Regions from separate parts of the Streptomyces sp. NPDC048001 genome, predicted to be linked through region 2. Evidence: riboswitches for the same ligand, from Rfam matches in the RefSeq annotation. Region 2 holds a riboswitch; each other region holds the start of a gene.
The links. A riboswitch is a leader RNA that binds a small molecule or an ion and turns the genes downstream of it on or off. The one in region 2 is predicted to bind cobalamin.

Region 1 (4,275 bases), on a different contig from region 2:
GGCGCCCGGCACCAGCACCCGCAGTGTGCCGTCGTAGCCGCGGCCGGCGAGCCCGTTCTGGAGCCGCTCGGCGCGGTCGAAGGCCCGGACGAACGCGGTCGCGCCCAGTCCGGCGAGCGACCGCCACACGGCGGCGCGGCTGGTGTGCCCCAGCCGCGCCGCCTGGGCCTGCCTCACCTGGTGCACCGCGTCCAGCAGCAGGAAGCTGATCCGGTACATCACCAGGGCCACGTCCACGACGGGCGCCGGGACGCCCGCCCGCACCAGCCGGGGCAGGACGTCCGACAGCGGGGTGGTGAACGCGAACAGCAGCACCCCGAGGGAGGCCGCCGAGGTCCGCAGCAGCAGCCTGCCCGCGTCGGCGGGTCCCTCCGGCGCCAGGGACACCAGCCCGGCCGGCCCGCCCACGGCGAACAGCAGCGGGACCGCCCCGGTGACGCAGAAGCCCAGCGGGATGCGGAACGCCCGCCACAGCTGACGCGGGGGCACGCCCGCGGGTCCGAGGAGCACGGCGAGCGTGGCACCCGCCACCAGCACGGCGCCGGGCCAGGGCGGCAGGCACACCGCCGAGACGGTCAACCCCAGGCCGAGCAGGGCCTTCTCGGCCGGATGGCGGCGGCGCCAGCGGCTGCTGTGCGCCGCAGCGTCGATCGGCAGCACGTCTCAGCCGCTCTCTGCGGTCCCGGCGGCGTCGTCGGAGGGCTGCGCCGCCCGTGCCCTGGCCTCGCCCTGGCGGCGGCCGCGGTGGACGCCGAAGTAGTAGGCGAGGACACCGGCGCCGAGGGCGGCCTGGAGCGAGAAGAGCCCCGACTCGATCTCCCCGGAGGGCGGCTCGTACAGCGGGGAGAACCAGGGTTCGTAGTCCGGCTCCAGCTCGGTGATGGCGGCCTCGGCCTGGCCGTCCGCACCGGCGAACGGCTCCTCCTTGTGGTCCCCGAGGCCCAGGGCGAGGGGGAGCACCGCGAGCGCCAGCACGGCGAGGACGAGCAGCGCGTTGATCTTCGTGTTCCGGTTCATCGGGCCGCGGCCTCCTTGTGTGCTGCACGGCCGCCGGACACCAGCACGCCGAGCCGGGTCAGATCGCCCTTGCTGGACTTCACGAGCAGCCGCATCACCAGCACCGTGAGCAGGCCCTCGCTGACCGCCAGCGGGAGCTGCGTGACGGCGAAGATGCCCGCGAACTTGGCCAGCGAGCCGGCGACTCCGGTGCCCGGGTCCGGGAAGGCCAGCGCCAGCTGCACGGAGGTGACGCAGTACGTGGACAGGTCGGCGACGAAGGCGGCGAAGAACACGCTCACCATCAGCGGCACGTCCCAGCGCCGCAGCAGCCGGAACACCGCGTACCCGGCCCAGGGCCCGACCACCGCCATGGAGAAGACGTTGGCGCCGAGCGTGGTGAGCCCGCCGTGCGCCAGCAGCAGCGCCTGGAACAGCAGGGTGATCGTTCCGAGGACCGCCATCACCGGTGGTCTGAACAGGATCGCGCCCAGGCCCGTTCCGGTGGGATGGGAGCAACTGCCCGTCACGGAAGGGATCTTCAGCGCGGACAGGACGAAGGTGAACGCACCGGACGCCCCGAGCAGCAGGGTCGACTCGGGGTGGGCCCTGACCTCGCGGGACAGTGCGCGGACGCCGTGGACGACGAAGGGCGCGGACGCCGCGCCCCAGGCGACGGCGTGCAGCGGGGGGAGATACCCCTCGGCTATATGCATGGTTGGGAGACCCTCTCCAGCACCTCGTGGATGGACAACGCGCCCTGGCCGGTCTCCTGGCTGACGGGAAGGTGCCCGGAAGGACTCTTCCGGGCACGGCGAACCGCCCGGCTCCGCCTTCCCAGGCACCGCGGTCTCCCGCGGCGCCCAGTGGCTCCCCGAAGGGGGTGGAGCCGGACTCCCGATCACAGTGGCGAGGGCCGCACCGGTACCGCACCGGTTTCCCGTACACCAAGGCCCCGTGACACTAGTCCCCCGGCCGCCGCCACCACAAGGCACGCACCGGTGCACCCACCGGCGCGCGGACCCCCGCCCGCGCCCTCACTCCTTGCGGTAGCCGTACGCCTCCCCGGCCGCCGCCGCCACCGCGTCCAGGTCGCCTCCGGCCGAGGCGGTGACCACGGCCGCCACCGCGCCCTCCACGAACGGCGCGTCCACCAGGCGGGTGCCGGGGGGCAGTTCGCCGCCCTCGGCGAGCAGGGCCTTGACCGTGAGCACGGCACTGCCCAGGTCGGCCAGGACCGCCACGCCCGCCCCCGCGTCGACCGAGCGGGCCGCGGCGGCGATCAGCTCGGCGCTGGTGCCGGTGCCGCCGTCGGGCCCGCCGCCCGCCGCGGCGACGGGAGCGCCCTGCGCCCCGCCGCCCGCCAGCTCCGAGGCCAGTTCCGCCACCGACTCCGCGACCCGGGCGCTGTGCGAGACGAGCACGACGCCCACCCGCGCGGTGCCGCCGCCCGCGGCCGTCCCGCCGTTCACGACGCCCCCCGGGCGGCGGTCTCGGCCAGCGCCGCGACCAGCAGCGCCGACGATGTCGCCCCGGGGTCCTGGTGGCCGATGCTCCGCTCGCCCAGATAGCTCGCCCGCCCCTTGCGGGCCCTCAGCGGCACCGTCGCCAGGGCGCCGCCGGCCGCCGCGGAACCCGCCGAGGCGAACCCCTCGGGGTCCTCGGCCAGCGCCTGCGCGGCGGGCTCCAGCGCGTCGATCATCGTCTTGTCCCCGGGCACCGCGCCCCCCAGGCGGGACACGGCCGCGACCCCCTCCTGCAGCGCCTTCGCGAACTGCTCGGGGGAGACCTCGCCCGCCGGGCCCAGCGACTTGCCCGCGCTGCGCAGCAGCGTCCCGTACAGCGGGCCCGAGGCCCCGCCGACGGAGGAGATCAGCCGGCCTCCCGCCAGTACCAGCACCGCGCCCGGGGTCGCGGGTGCCGCCTCCTGAAGGGCCGCGGTCACCGCGGCGAAGCCGCGTCTGAGGTTGGTGCCGTGGTCCGCGTCCCCGATCGCCGCGTCCAGCTCGGTCAGCCGGTCGGCCTCGCGGTCCACGGCCGCGGCGGCTGCCGACAGCCAGCGGCGGAAGAACTCGGTGTCGAGCACGGGCGCTCCCTCGGGGTTCGGGCTCATGGGTGTCCGGGTGGTCGGTCCGCTGTGTGCGGGGCGGTTCCAGGTGCCGGGCGGGCCCGGCGGGGCGTCAGCGGCCCCAGCGCAGGGCCGGGGTGGCCACCGGGGCGTCCCACAGGCGCAGCAGCTCCTCGTCCGCCTGGCAGAGCGTCACCGAGCAGCCCGCCATGTCCAGCGAGGTCACATAGCTGCCGACGAGGGTGCGGACGGCGGGCACCCCGCGGCTGCCCAGCACCCGCTGCACCTCCGCGTTGAAGCCGTACAGCTCCAGCAGGGGGGTGGCGCCCATGCCGTTGACCAGCGCCAGCACCGGACCGGTGGGCTGCAGGTCGTCCAGGACGGCCTCCACCGCGAAGTCCGCGATCTCCCCGGAGGTCATCATCGGCCGCCGCTCGCGGCCCGGTTCGCCGTGGATGCCGACGCCCAGCTCCAGCTCGCCCGCCGGGAGGTCGAAGGTGGGGCCGCCCTTGGCGGGCGTGCTGCAGGCGCTGAGCGCCACCCCGAAGCTGCGGGACGAGGAGTTGACCTTCCGGGCCACCGCCTCCACCCGCTCCAGCGGGGCGCCCTCCTCGGCCAGCGCCCCGGCGATCTTCTCCACCAGCAGCGTGGCGCCGGTGCCCCGGCGCCCGGCGGTGTAGAGGCTGTCGGTCACGGCCACGTCGTCGTCGACGAGGACCGTCGCCAGCCGCACCCCCTCGTCCTCGGCCAGTTCGGCGGCCATCGCGAAGTTCAGCACGTCGCCCGTGTAGTTCTTGACGACGAACAGCACGCCCTCGCCGCTGTCGACCGCGGCGGCGGCCCGCACCATCTGGTCCGGAACGGGGCTGGTGAAGACCTCGCCGGGGCAGGCGGCGTCGAGCATCCCCGGCCCCACGAAGCCCCCGTGCAGCGGCTCGTGGCCCGAGCCCCCGCCGGAGACCAGGGCGACCTTCCCCGCCACCGGGGCGTCGCCGCGCACGATCACCCGGTTGTCCACGTCGACGGCGAGCTCGGGGTGGGCGGCGGCCATCCCCCTGAGGGCGTCCGGGACCACCGTCTCCGGCACATTGATGAGCATCCTCAACGCATTCCTCCTGGCGGCCTCGCCGATGTGCTCCCCGCCGGGGCGGTGCCCCGTGCGGGGAGGCGGAACGAACTCCGGCGCCCTGCGCGCCGGCGGGTGCCGCGGG
Region 2 (4,275 bases):
CGCGCACGGTCAGGTCGAAGGCCGCACCCGGGTCCTGCACCACGGCGGCGAGGGTGCGCGCCAGCGTCCGTGCGGACATCCCCCAGGGGTCGTCGCCGTCCACCCGGATGCGCCCCTCGTCGGGACGCAGGACCCGGTAGACCGCCCGCAGCAGGCTCGACTTGCCGCTGCCGTTGGGGCCGACCAGGCCGATCACCTCGCCGGGGGCGGCGGCCAGGGAGACGTCCTGGACCACCCGGCGGACCCCTGCGCTGAGGGTGAGGTGCTCGACGCTCAGTGCTGCCGCGCTCATGCCCGCCCCCGCTCGTCGCCCCGCCGCGCGTCCCGGCGCATCAGCCACAGGAAGAACGGTCCGCCGCACAGCGCGGTCAGCACGCCCACGGGAATCTCCATCGGCGCGGCCACCGTCCGTGCGGCGATGTCCGCCCAGACGAGGAAGCAGGCCCCGGCGAGCGCCGCCGTCGGCAGCACCCGCCGATGGTCGCCGCCGACGAACAGCCGCACGATGTGCGGCATCATCAGCCCGACGAAGCCGATGGGCCCGGCGGCGGCCACCAGGCAGCCGGTCACCAGGGACAGCAGCACGAACATCCGGGCCCGGAAGCGCGCCACGTCCAGGCCCATGGTGGCGGCGGCCTCCTCGCCCGCGAGCAGCAGGTTCAGCGACCGAGCCTGCACCGTCAGCACGCCGATGCCCAGCAGCAGCGCGGCCGCGGGCAGCCACAGGCTCCCCCAGTGGACCCCGCCGAGGCCGCCGAGCGTCCAGGCGAGCACCTCCCGGGCGTGGTTGGCCCGGTCGGAGGTGAGCAGCATCAGGTCCATCAGCGCCGTCAGCACGGCGGCGACCGCGACCCCGGCGAGGATCAGCCGCATGGAGGTGATCCGCCCGCCCGCCCGTGCCGTGGTGTACACCAGCAGCATGGACAGCAGTGCCCCGGCGAAGGCGGCGGCCGACAGGGACACCGGGCCGAGGAGCCTCACCCCGGTGACGACCACGACCACGGCCCCGAGCGAGGCCCCCGAGGACACCCCGAGCAGGTAGGGCTCGGCCAGGGGGTTGCGGACCAGCGCCTGCAGCGCGGTCCCCACCACGGCGAGCCCCGCTCCCGTGACCACCCCGAGCAGCACCCGCGGTGCCCGGACGTCGAGCACGATCGTCTCCCGTGCCCGGGACCACGCGGGCTCGGCCCAGTCGGCGCCCAGCGCGTGCGTCACGATGCCCCACACCTCGCCCGGGGGCACGTGCACCGAACCGACCCCGAGCCCCGCCGTGACGGAGACCAGCAGCAGCCCGGTGAGCAGGACGGGTGCCAGGCGGCCGGCGCGCCCGCCGGCAGCGGCGGCGCCGGTGGCGTCCTTCCGCCTGCCGGCGGGGCGGGACGGCGGCCCCGGATCGGTGCCGGGGCCGCGCTGCCCGGTGCCGGCGGGGGCCGCACCGACGGCGCCCCGCGGCCTCACGCGAACCGCTCGGGGTGGAGTGCGCGGGCGATCTCCTCGACCGCCAGCGGCGGACGCACCCCGACCAGCGTCGCGGTCAGCGGCAGCACCACGAAGCGCTTGTCGCGGACGGCCGGCACATCGGCGAGCGCGGGCTGCGCGAGCAGGAACTCCTTCTTCTCCTCTACGCTGCCGGACCCGGCGTAGTCGTAGATCGCGATGACCTCGGGCTTCCGTGCGACGACCTGCTCCCAGGAGGCGTCGCCGAAGACCGCGTCGAGGTCGTCGAAGACGTTGCGGCCGCCCGCGAGACGGATGATCTCGGTGCCCAGGCCCTTGCCGCCCGCCGTGAACGGTGCCTTGTCGCCGCTGTCGTAGACGAACACGGACACCGGGTCCACGCCGTCCACGGCGGAGGTGGCCTCGTCCACCCGCGCCTTCAGCCCGGCCACCAGCTTCTCGGCGCGCTCGTCGACTCCGAAGATGCTGCCCACGGTGCGGATCTCCTCGTAGGCGTCCGCGATGTGCACCTCGTCCTCGCCGCAGTACTCGCGGTTGAGGTAGGTGTCGATGCCCGCGTCGGCGAAGGCCCTGCGCGAGCGGCCCTCCTTCTCGTCGAAGGCGCTGCCGTAGCCGCCGTAGACGAAGTCCGGCTCGGCCTCCAGCACCGTCTCGAACGAGGGCTCGCGTTCGGCCAGTTCGGGGATCGCGCCGAAGGCGTCCGCGTACTGGGGGAGCACCGCCGAGTCGGGGAAGGCGGTGCCGACCATCCGGTCCTGGAGCCCCAGGGCCAGCATCAGCTCCGCCGGGTGCTGGTGGATGGTGACGGCACGCGAGGGCGGTTCCTGGTAGGTGGTGCGTATGCCGCAGTTCTCGATGGTGACGGGGAAGCCCTCGGTGGCGGCGCGGGCGTCCGCGTCGGGGGCGGCGCCGCTCTCCTGGGTGCCGCAGCCGGTGAGGAGACCGGTGGTGAGCGCCGCGGCCAGCGCCCATGCCGTGCGCCGCCGCGGGGCGCTCCGGCGCCTGAGCGCCGGGGCGGGGCGGGCTCCGGGGGAGTGGGGGGAAAGGGGGGATATGGGCATGGCCGGGCGACGGGTGCCGTCGTCGTACACGTGAAGCCTCCTGCGGAGTCCGCGCTCCTTGGACCGGGCCCGCGACGGGTCAGTTTCCTGACTCCCGGATCGACGTTGCCCCTGGCCTTCCCGCGCTGCGCGCCGTGGCCGTCCGCAGGGTTCCACTCCCCGGTCACAGTGGCGGGACCGTGCCGGAATCGCACCGGCTTCCTGTCTCCCGTCGCGGTAGTGACGAGGCGATACTACGTGTCCGAATCCGGCCCCCCAAGACCACCCGACGGCGCACGGCAGCGGACCAGGGGCGCGGAAGGGGGCGCGGGCGCCCGGTGCCGGGTGCTGCTCCGGGCCCGGCGGGGCCGGCGGGCCCGGCGCACCCGCGCGCCGGGCACCCCGTGCACGGCCGGCGGGCCCCCGCCCGTGCCCCCGGACGGCCCCTCAGAGGGGCGCCGGGGACCGGGAGCCGGCGGCCGTGCCGCCCCTGCCGGAGGACGTGCCCTGCGGATGGGTCCCGTCCGCGAGGAGGGTGACGGCGGTGAGCAGCAGGCCGTTCCGGGCGGTCCAGCGGCCGCTCAGCCCGTCGAGGCGGCGCCCCGCCACCTGCGGGCCCGGCACCAGCAGCGCGGCGTGGAAGGTGCCGCAGGTCTCGCCGGTCCGGTGGAAGCGCACCGACGCCTCGTGGAAGTCCAGCTCCTGCCGCATCAGCGGGTACCAGGTCTTGAAGACGGCCTCCTTCGCGCAGAACAGCAGGCGGTCGCCGTGGACCCCCGGGGCGGGGGAGGGCCCGGCGGCCAGCCGCTCGCGCTCCTCGGCGACCGCGATCAGCTTCAGCACCCCGTCGGGGAGCGGTTCGTCGGGCTCGGCGTCGATCCCGAGCGAGGCGACGCCGGAGGCCGCGGCGACCACCGCCCCGCGGTACCCGGCGCAGTGCGTCATGCTGCCCACCACCCCGTGCGGCCACAGGGGTTCGCCGCGACGGCCCTTCAGCAGCGGCGCGGGGGGCACCCCCAGCTCCGCCAGCGCGGTGCGGGCGCAGCGCCGCACGGTGGCGAACTCCCGGCGGCGGGCGGGCACGGCACGCGCCACCAGGGCGGTCTCCTCGGGGAACCGGCCCGGCTCCTCGTCGTCCGCGAAGGCCTCGGCGTGGTGGACGCCGGGCGGGAGGAGGGACCCGATCACGCCGCCTCCACCGGGAAGACGAGCCGGCACGGGTCCTGGTCCTCGGCGACCCCCCGCCGGCGCCACTCGCGCGGGTAGCCGAGCGAGACCTCCTCGAAGCGGACCCCGTCGTGCCAGGTGGTGCGCGGGATGTGCAGGTGGCCGTAGACCACCGCGGCGGTGGGGAAGCGCACATGCCAGTCGGCGGTGAGTTCCGTGCCGCACCACTGGGCGAACTCGGGATGGCGCAGCACCCGGGTGGGTTCCCGGACGAGCGGGAAGTGGTTCACCATCACCAGGGGTGCCGAGGGGCCGACCGCGGCCAGGCGCGGCTCCGTGGCGGCGACCCGGGCACGGCACCACGCGTCCCGCGAGGGATGGGGCTCGGGGTCGAGGACGAACTCGTCCGTGCACACGATGCCCGCCTCCTCGGCCTGCGCCAGGGACTCCTCCTTGGTCGAGGCGGTGGGGGTCCGGAAGGAGTAGTCGTACAGCAGGAACAGGGGCGCCACGGTGAGCGGACCGCCCGGCCCCTCCCAGACCGGGTAGGGGTCCTCGGGGGTGAGGACCCCCAGGGCGCGGCACATGTCCACCAGGTACCGGTAGCGCT
Region 3 (4,275 bases), on a different contig from region 2:
CCGGCCAGACTGCCCACGGTGGTGGACCACCGCCCCCGTCGGGGGCCGGACCCCGCGGACCGCGGCCTCGGGTACGCCGAGAACCTCTTCCGCACGGCACCTCGCCGAACAGCCCGCCCGCAGCGCCCAGGTCCGCCCGCCGGCCCCGTACGACGGGCCGGGCCGGCGGGCGGTGCCGGGCACCGGGTCCGGGGCGGCCGGCACCTGCTCCCGGGTCATCCGCGGCCTACCGCGGGGCCGGGGCGCAGCCGCGCCCCGGCCCCGGCAGACCGAGGAGAGGGTCAGGACGTCGCGAGCTCACCGCGGACGGTGCGGGCGGCGGCGACCAGGTTCTCCAGCGAGGACCGCGTCTCCGGCCACCCGCGGGTCTTCAGGCCGCAGTCCGGGTTGACCCACAGCCGCTCGGCGGGGATGGCCTCCAGCCCCGTGCGCAGCAGCCCGGCGGCCTCCTCGGCGCTCGGGACGCGCGGGGAGTGGATGTCGTACACGCCGGGGCCCGCCTCGCGCGGGTAGCCGTGCGAGGCCAGCTCGCGGGCCACCTGCATACGGGAGCGGGCGGCCTCCAGGCTGATGACGTCCGCGTCGAGGTCGTCGATGGCCTGGACGACGTCCCCGAACTCGGCGTAGCACATGTGGGTGTGGATCTGCGTGTCCGGGCGGACCCCGCTGGTGCTCAGCCGGAACGCCTCGGTAGCCCACGCCAGATAGGCGGCCCGGTCGGCGGCCCGCAGCGGGAGGGTCTCGCGCAGCGCCGGCTCGTCGACCTGGATCACCGAGCTCCCCGCCGCCTCCAGGTCGTCCACCTCGTCGCGCAGGGCGAGCGCGACCTGGCGCGCGGTGTCGCCGAGCGGCTGGTCGTCCCGGACGAAGGACCAGGCCAGCATGGTGACCGGACCGGTGAGCATGCCCTTCACGGGCCGGTCCGTGAGGGACTGGGCGTACGTCGTCCAACGGACCGTCATCGGCTCGGGCCGCGAGATGTCGCCCGCGAGGATCGGCGGGCGGACGTAGCGGGTGCCGTAGGACTGGACCCAGCCGTGCTGCGTGGCGAGATAGCCCGTGAGCTGCTCGGCGAAGTACTGGACCATGTCGTTGCGCTCGGGCTCGCCGTGCACCAGGACGTCCAGACCGCTCTTCTCCTGGAAGGCGATCACCTCCTGGATCTCCGCCCTGATGCGCTCCTCGTACCCGGCCGGGCCGATGCGGCCGGCACGCAGCTCGGCGCGGGCGGTGCGCAGTTCCGCGGTCTGCGGGAAGGAGCCGATGGTGGTGGTCGGCAGCAGCGGCAGGCCGAGGTGGGCACGCTGGGCGGCGGTGCGCTCGGCGTACGGCTGGGAGCGGCGTGCGTCGGCCTCGGTCACCGCAGCGGCACGGGCCCGCACGGCGGGGTCGCGGGTGACGGGGGAGTCGGCGCGGGCGGCGAGGTCGGCGCGGTTGGCGGCCAGCTCGGCGGCGATGGCGCCGGTCCCCTGGGACAGGCCCTTGGCGAGGGTGGCGATCTCGGCGGTCTTCTGCCGGGCGAAGGCCAGCCAGCGCAGGAGCTGCGGGTCGATGTCCCGCTCGGCCGCCGCGTCCAGGGGCACGTGGAGCAGTGAGCAGGAGGCGGCCACGTCGACCCGGTCGGCCAGACCCAGCAGGGTGCCGAGCGTGGACAGGGACGCGGTGAGGTCGTTGACCCAGACGTTCCGGCCGTTGACGACGCCGGCGACCAGGCGCTTGCCCGGCAGCCCGCCCGCGGCGGCGAGCGCGTCCAGGTTGGCGGCGGCGGCCCCGGTGAAGTCCAGGGCGAGACCCTCGACCGGGGCCTTGGCGAGCAGGGGCAGCGTCTCGCCGAGCCGGTCGAAGTACGAGGCGACCAGCAGCCGGGGCCGGTCAATGAGAGAGCCCAGCTCGCGGTAGGCGCGTTCGGCCGCGTTCAGCTCGGCCGGGGTGCGGTCCTGCACGAGCGCGGGCTCGTCGAGCTGCACCCACTCGGCGCCCGCCGCGCGCAGGTCGGCCAGCACCTCGGCGTAGACGGGCAGCAGCCGGTCCAGCAGGGTCAGCGGGTCGAAGCCGGCGGGGACGCCGGGGGCGGGCTTGGACAGCAGGAGGTAGGTCACGGGTCCGACGAGGACCGGTCGGGCCGCGAGACCGAGGGCCAGCGCCTCCTTCACCTCGCCGACCTGCTTGGCCGGGTCCGCCGCGAACGCGGTGTCCGGTCCCAGCTCGGGCACCAGGTAGTGGTAGTTGGTGTCGAACCACTTGGTCATCTCCAGCGGCGCCACCTCCTGCGTGCCGCGGGCCATGGCGAAGTAGCCGTCCAGGGCGTCGGCCGCGACGGCGGTGCGGTGGCGCTCGGGGATCGCGCCGACCATGACGGTGGTGTCCAGGACGTGGTCGTAGTACGAGAAGTCGCCGGTCGGCACCTCGTGGACGCCGGCGTCGGCGAGCTGCCGCCAGTTCTCCCGGCGCAGCTCGGCGGCCGTGCCACGGAGGGCGTCGGCGGTGACGCGGCCCTTCCAGTAGCCCTCGATCGCCTTCTTCAGTTCCCGGTTCCGCCCCTGGCGGGGGTAGCCGTACACGGTGGGCCGTGCTGCCGCGGCTGCGGACTTCGCTGTCACGGAGATCTCCTTCGCGAGATGAATCCCTGAGATCCCGGAGACGGGACGAGAGCGCGAAGGAACGGCGGACCGGACGGGAACGATCCCGCGCGGCAAGACGCGGTCGACCGCCTGGTGTGATCGCCGACCCGCCCTCGAGGTCACCGGGATTCCGCGCGCGAGCGGGTCGCACGCGGGCAGTCGGCAGGTCTTCGGACTCGCGGGCTCGCCCTCCCGGGGGAGGACACCTACTGGCCGTCGCTTCCCAGGCCCTTCGGGCCCAGTGCGTATGACGGCGGTCGTTCCCGCTCACCGCTGCGGGGCAGTCCCGGATTCCCACCGGGTTCCCTCTTACGACGCATCCCGCCTGGCGGACGGGGCGAACCAGCTGCACCGGGAAGCCTACGGGTAGTCGCATTGGAACGTACGCAGGTGTCCGTCATCCGGATGGGATCCGTCTCACGCGGGCACCGCCCCGGCCCCTGCCGGGGACGGGAGCCGGGCGCCGCCCGCACCCGCCGCGGGGCGGGAAGCGCGGCATCCGCGCCTCCCGCCCTCTGCCGCCCCCGGGACCCTCACCCCGGCGGGCGGTGCGGGCCCCTCAGCCCGCGTCCGGACCGGGCGGTCGGCCCCGGTCGTAGGTGTGGAACCCCCGCCCGCTCTTCCGGCCGAGGAGCCCCGCCTCGACCATGCGCTGCAGCAGCGGCGGCGGCGCGTAGAGCGGCTCGCGGAACTCCTCGTACAGGGACCGTGCGATCGAGGCGACGGTGTCCAGGCCGATCAGGTCGGCGAGCTTCAGTGGCCCCATGGGATGGGCGCAGCCCAGCTCCATGCCCGCGTCGATGTCGGCCGCGGTCGCGAAGCCCGACTCCGCCATCCGGACGGCGGACAGCAGGTACGGGACGAGCAGCGCGTTGACGACGAAGCCCGACCGGTCCTGGGAGCGGATCACCGTCCTGCCGAGTGTGCCGGTGGCGAAGTCCCGCACGGCGGCGATCGTCCCGGGGGAGGTGTGCAGGGAGCCGACGACCTCGACCAGCGGCAGCACCGGGACCGGGTTGAAGAAGTGCAGCCCCACCACCCGGTCGGCGCGCCCGGTCGCCATCCCGAGCCGCATGACCGGCAGGGAGGAGGTGTTGGTCGCCAGCACCGCGCCCGGATCCTCGACGATCTTGTCCAGCGCCGCGAACACCTCGGTCTTGGCCGCCGGGTTCTCCACCACCGCCTCGACGACGAGCTGCCGGTCCGCGAGGTCGTCGAGGGTGCCGGTGAAGACCATCCGGGCGAGCGCGTCCCGGGCGTCCGCCTCCTCGGCCTTGCCCCGCCGGACCGCCCGGTCGAGCGAGGCCACCACCCGGTCCCGCGCGGCGCGGGCGGCGGTGGCGTCCACCTCGCACACCACCGTGTCCAGCCCCGCCCGCGCGCAGACCTCCGCGATGCCTGCCCCCATCTGTCCGCCGCCGACCACGCCGACGCGCCGGATGTCCCCGCTCACGCCCCCGCCCCCGTCCGCCGCACCAGGTGCTCCGTGTAGGCCTCGGGGGTGAAGAACAGCGGCAGTTCGCCGCCCAGCGCCGTCCGCTCGAACAGCCCGCGGACCTCGTCGAGCGGAGCCCACGGGTACGCGGCACCGAGGGCGGCGAGTTCGTCGTCGAGGATGCCGAGCACCTCCTCCCTGCCGATCACCCGGTGCCGC

Region 1: it holds a riboswitch for cobalamin, as region 2 does, so the genes downstream of both, ACGF15_RS08075 (energy-coupling factor ABC transporter permease) here and ACGF15_RS11915 (ABC transporter substrate-binding protein) in region 2, are expected to answer to the same signal.
Region 3: it holds a riboswitch for cobalamin, as region 2 does, so the genes downstream of both, metE (5-methyltetrahydropteroyltriglutamate--homocysteine S-methyltransferase) here and ACGF15_RS11915 (ABC transporter substrate-binding protein) in region 2, are expected to answer to the same signal.

What each region holds. Positions count from the first base shown of each region.
Region 1 covers NZ_JBIDBN010000003.1:340,810-345,084, reverse strand. Annotated here, with positions in the region: gene cbiQ (cobalt ECF transporter T component CbiQ) at 1-660, opposite strand, end outside; gene ACGF15_RS08080 (energy-coupling factor ABC transporter substrate-binding protein) at 664-1,017, opposite strand; gene ACGF15_RS08075 (energy-coupling factor ABC transporter permease) at 1,014-1,712, opposite strand; cobalamin riboswitch at 1,741-1,963, opposite strand; gene ACGF15_RS08070 (PTS fructose transporter subunit IIA) at 2,034-2,468, opposite strand; gene dhaL (dihydroxyacetone kinase subunit DhaL) at 2,465-3,109, opposite strand; gene dhaK (dihydroxyacetone kinase subunit DhaK) at 3,177-4,169, opposite strand.
Region 2 covers NZ_JBIDBN010000005.1:336,591-340,865, forward strand. Annotated here, with positions in the region: gene ACGF15_RS11905 (ABC transporter ATP-binding protein) at 1-292, opposite strand, end outside; gene ACGF15_RS11910 (iron ABC transporter permease) at 289-1,458, opposite strand; gene ACGF15_RS11915 (ABC transporter substrate-binding protein) at 1,455-2,519, opposite strand; cobalamin riboswitch at 2,600-2,724, opposite strand; gene ACGF15_RS11920 (4'-phosphopantetheinyl transferase) at 2,946-3,686, opposite strand; gene ACGF15_RS11925 (metallophosphoesterase) at 3,683-4,275, opposite strand, start outside.
Region 3 covers NZ_JBIDBN010000022.1:45,530-49,804, reverse strand. Annotated here, with positions in the region: gene metE (5-methyltetrahydropteroyltriglutamate--homocysteine S-methyltransferase) at 282-2,600, opposite strand; cobalamin riboswitch at 2,765-2,983, opposite strand; gene ACGF15_RS28690 (3-hydroxybutyryl-CoA dehydrogenase) at 3,181-4,074, opposite strand; gene aceB (malate synthase A) at 4,071-4,275, opposite strand, start outside.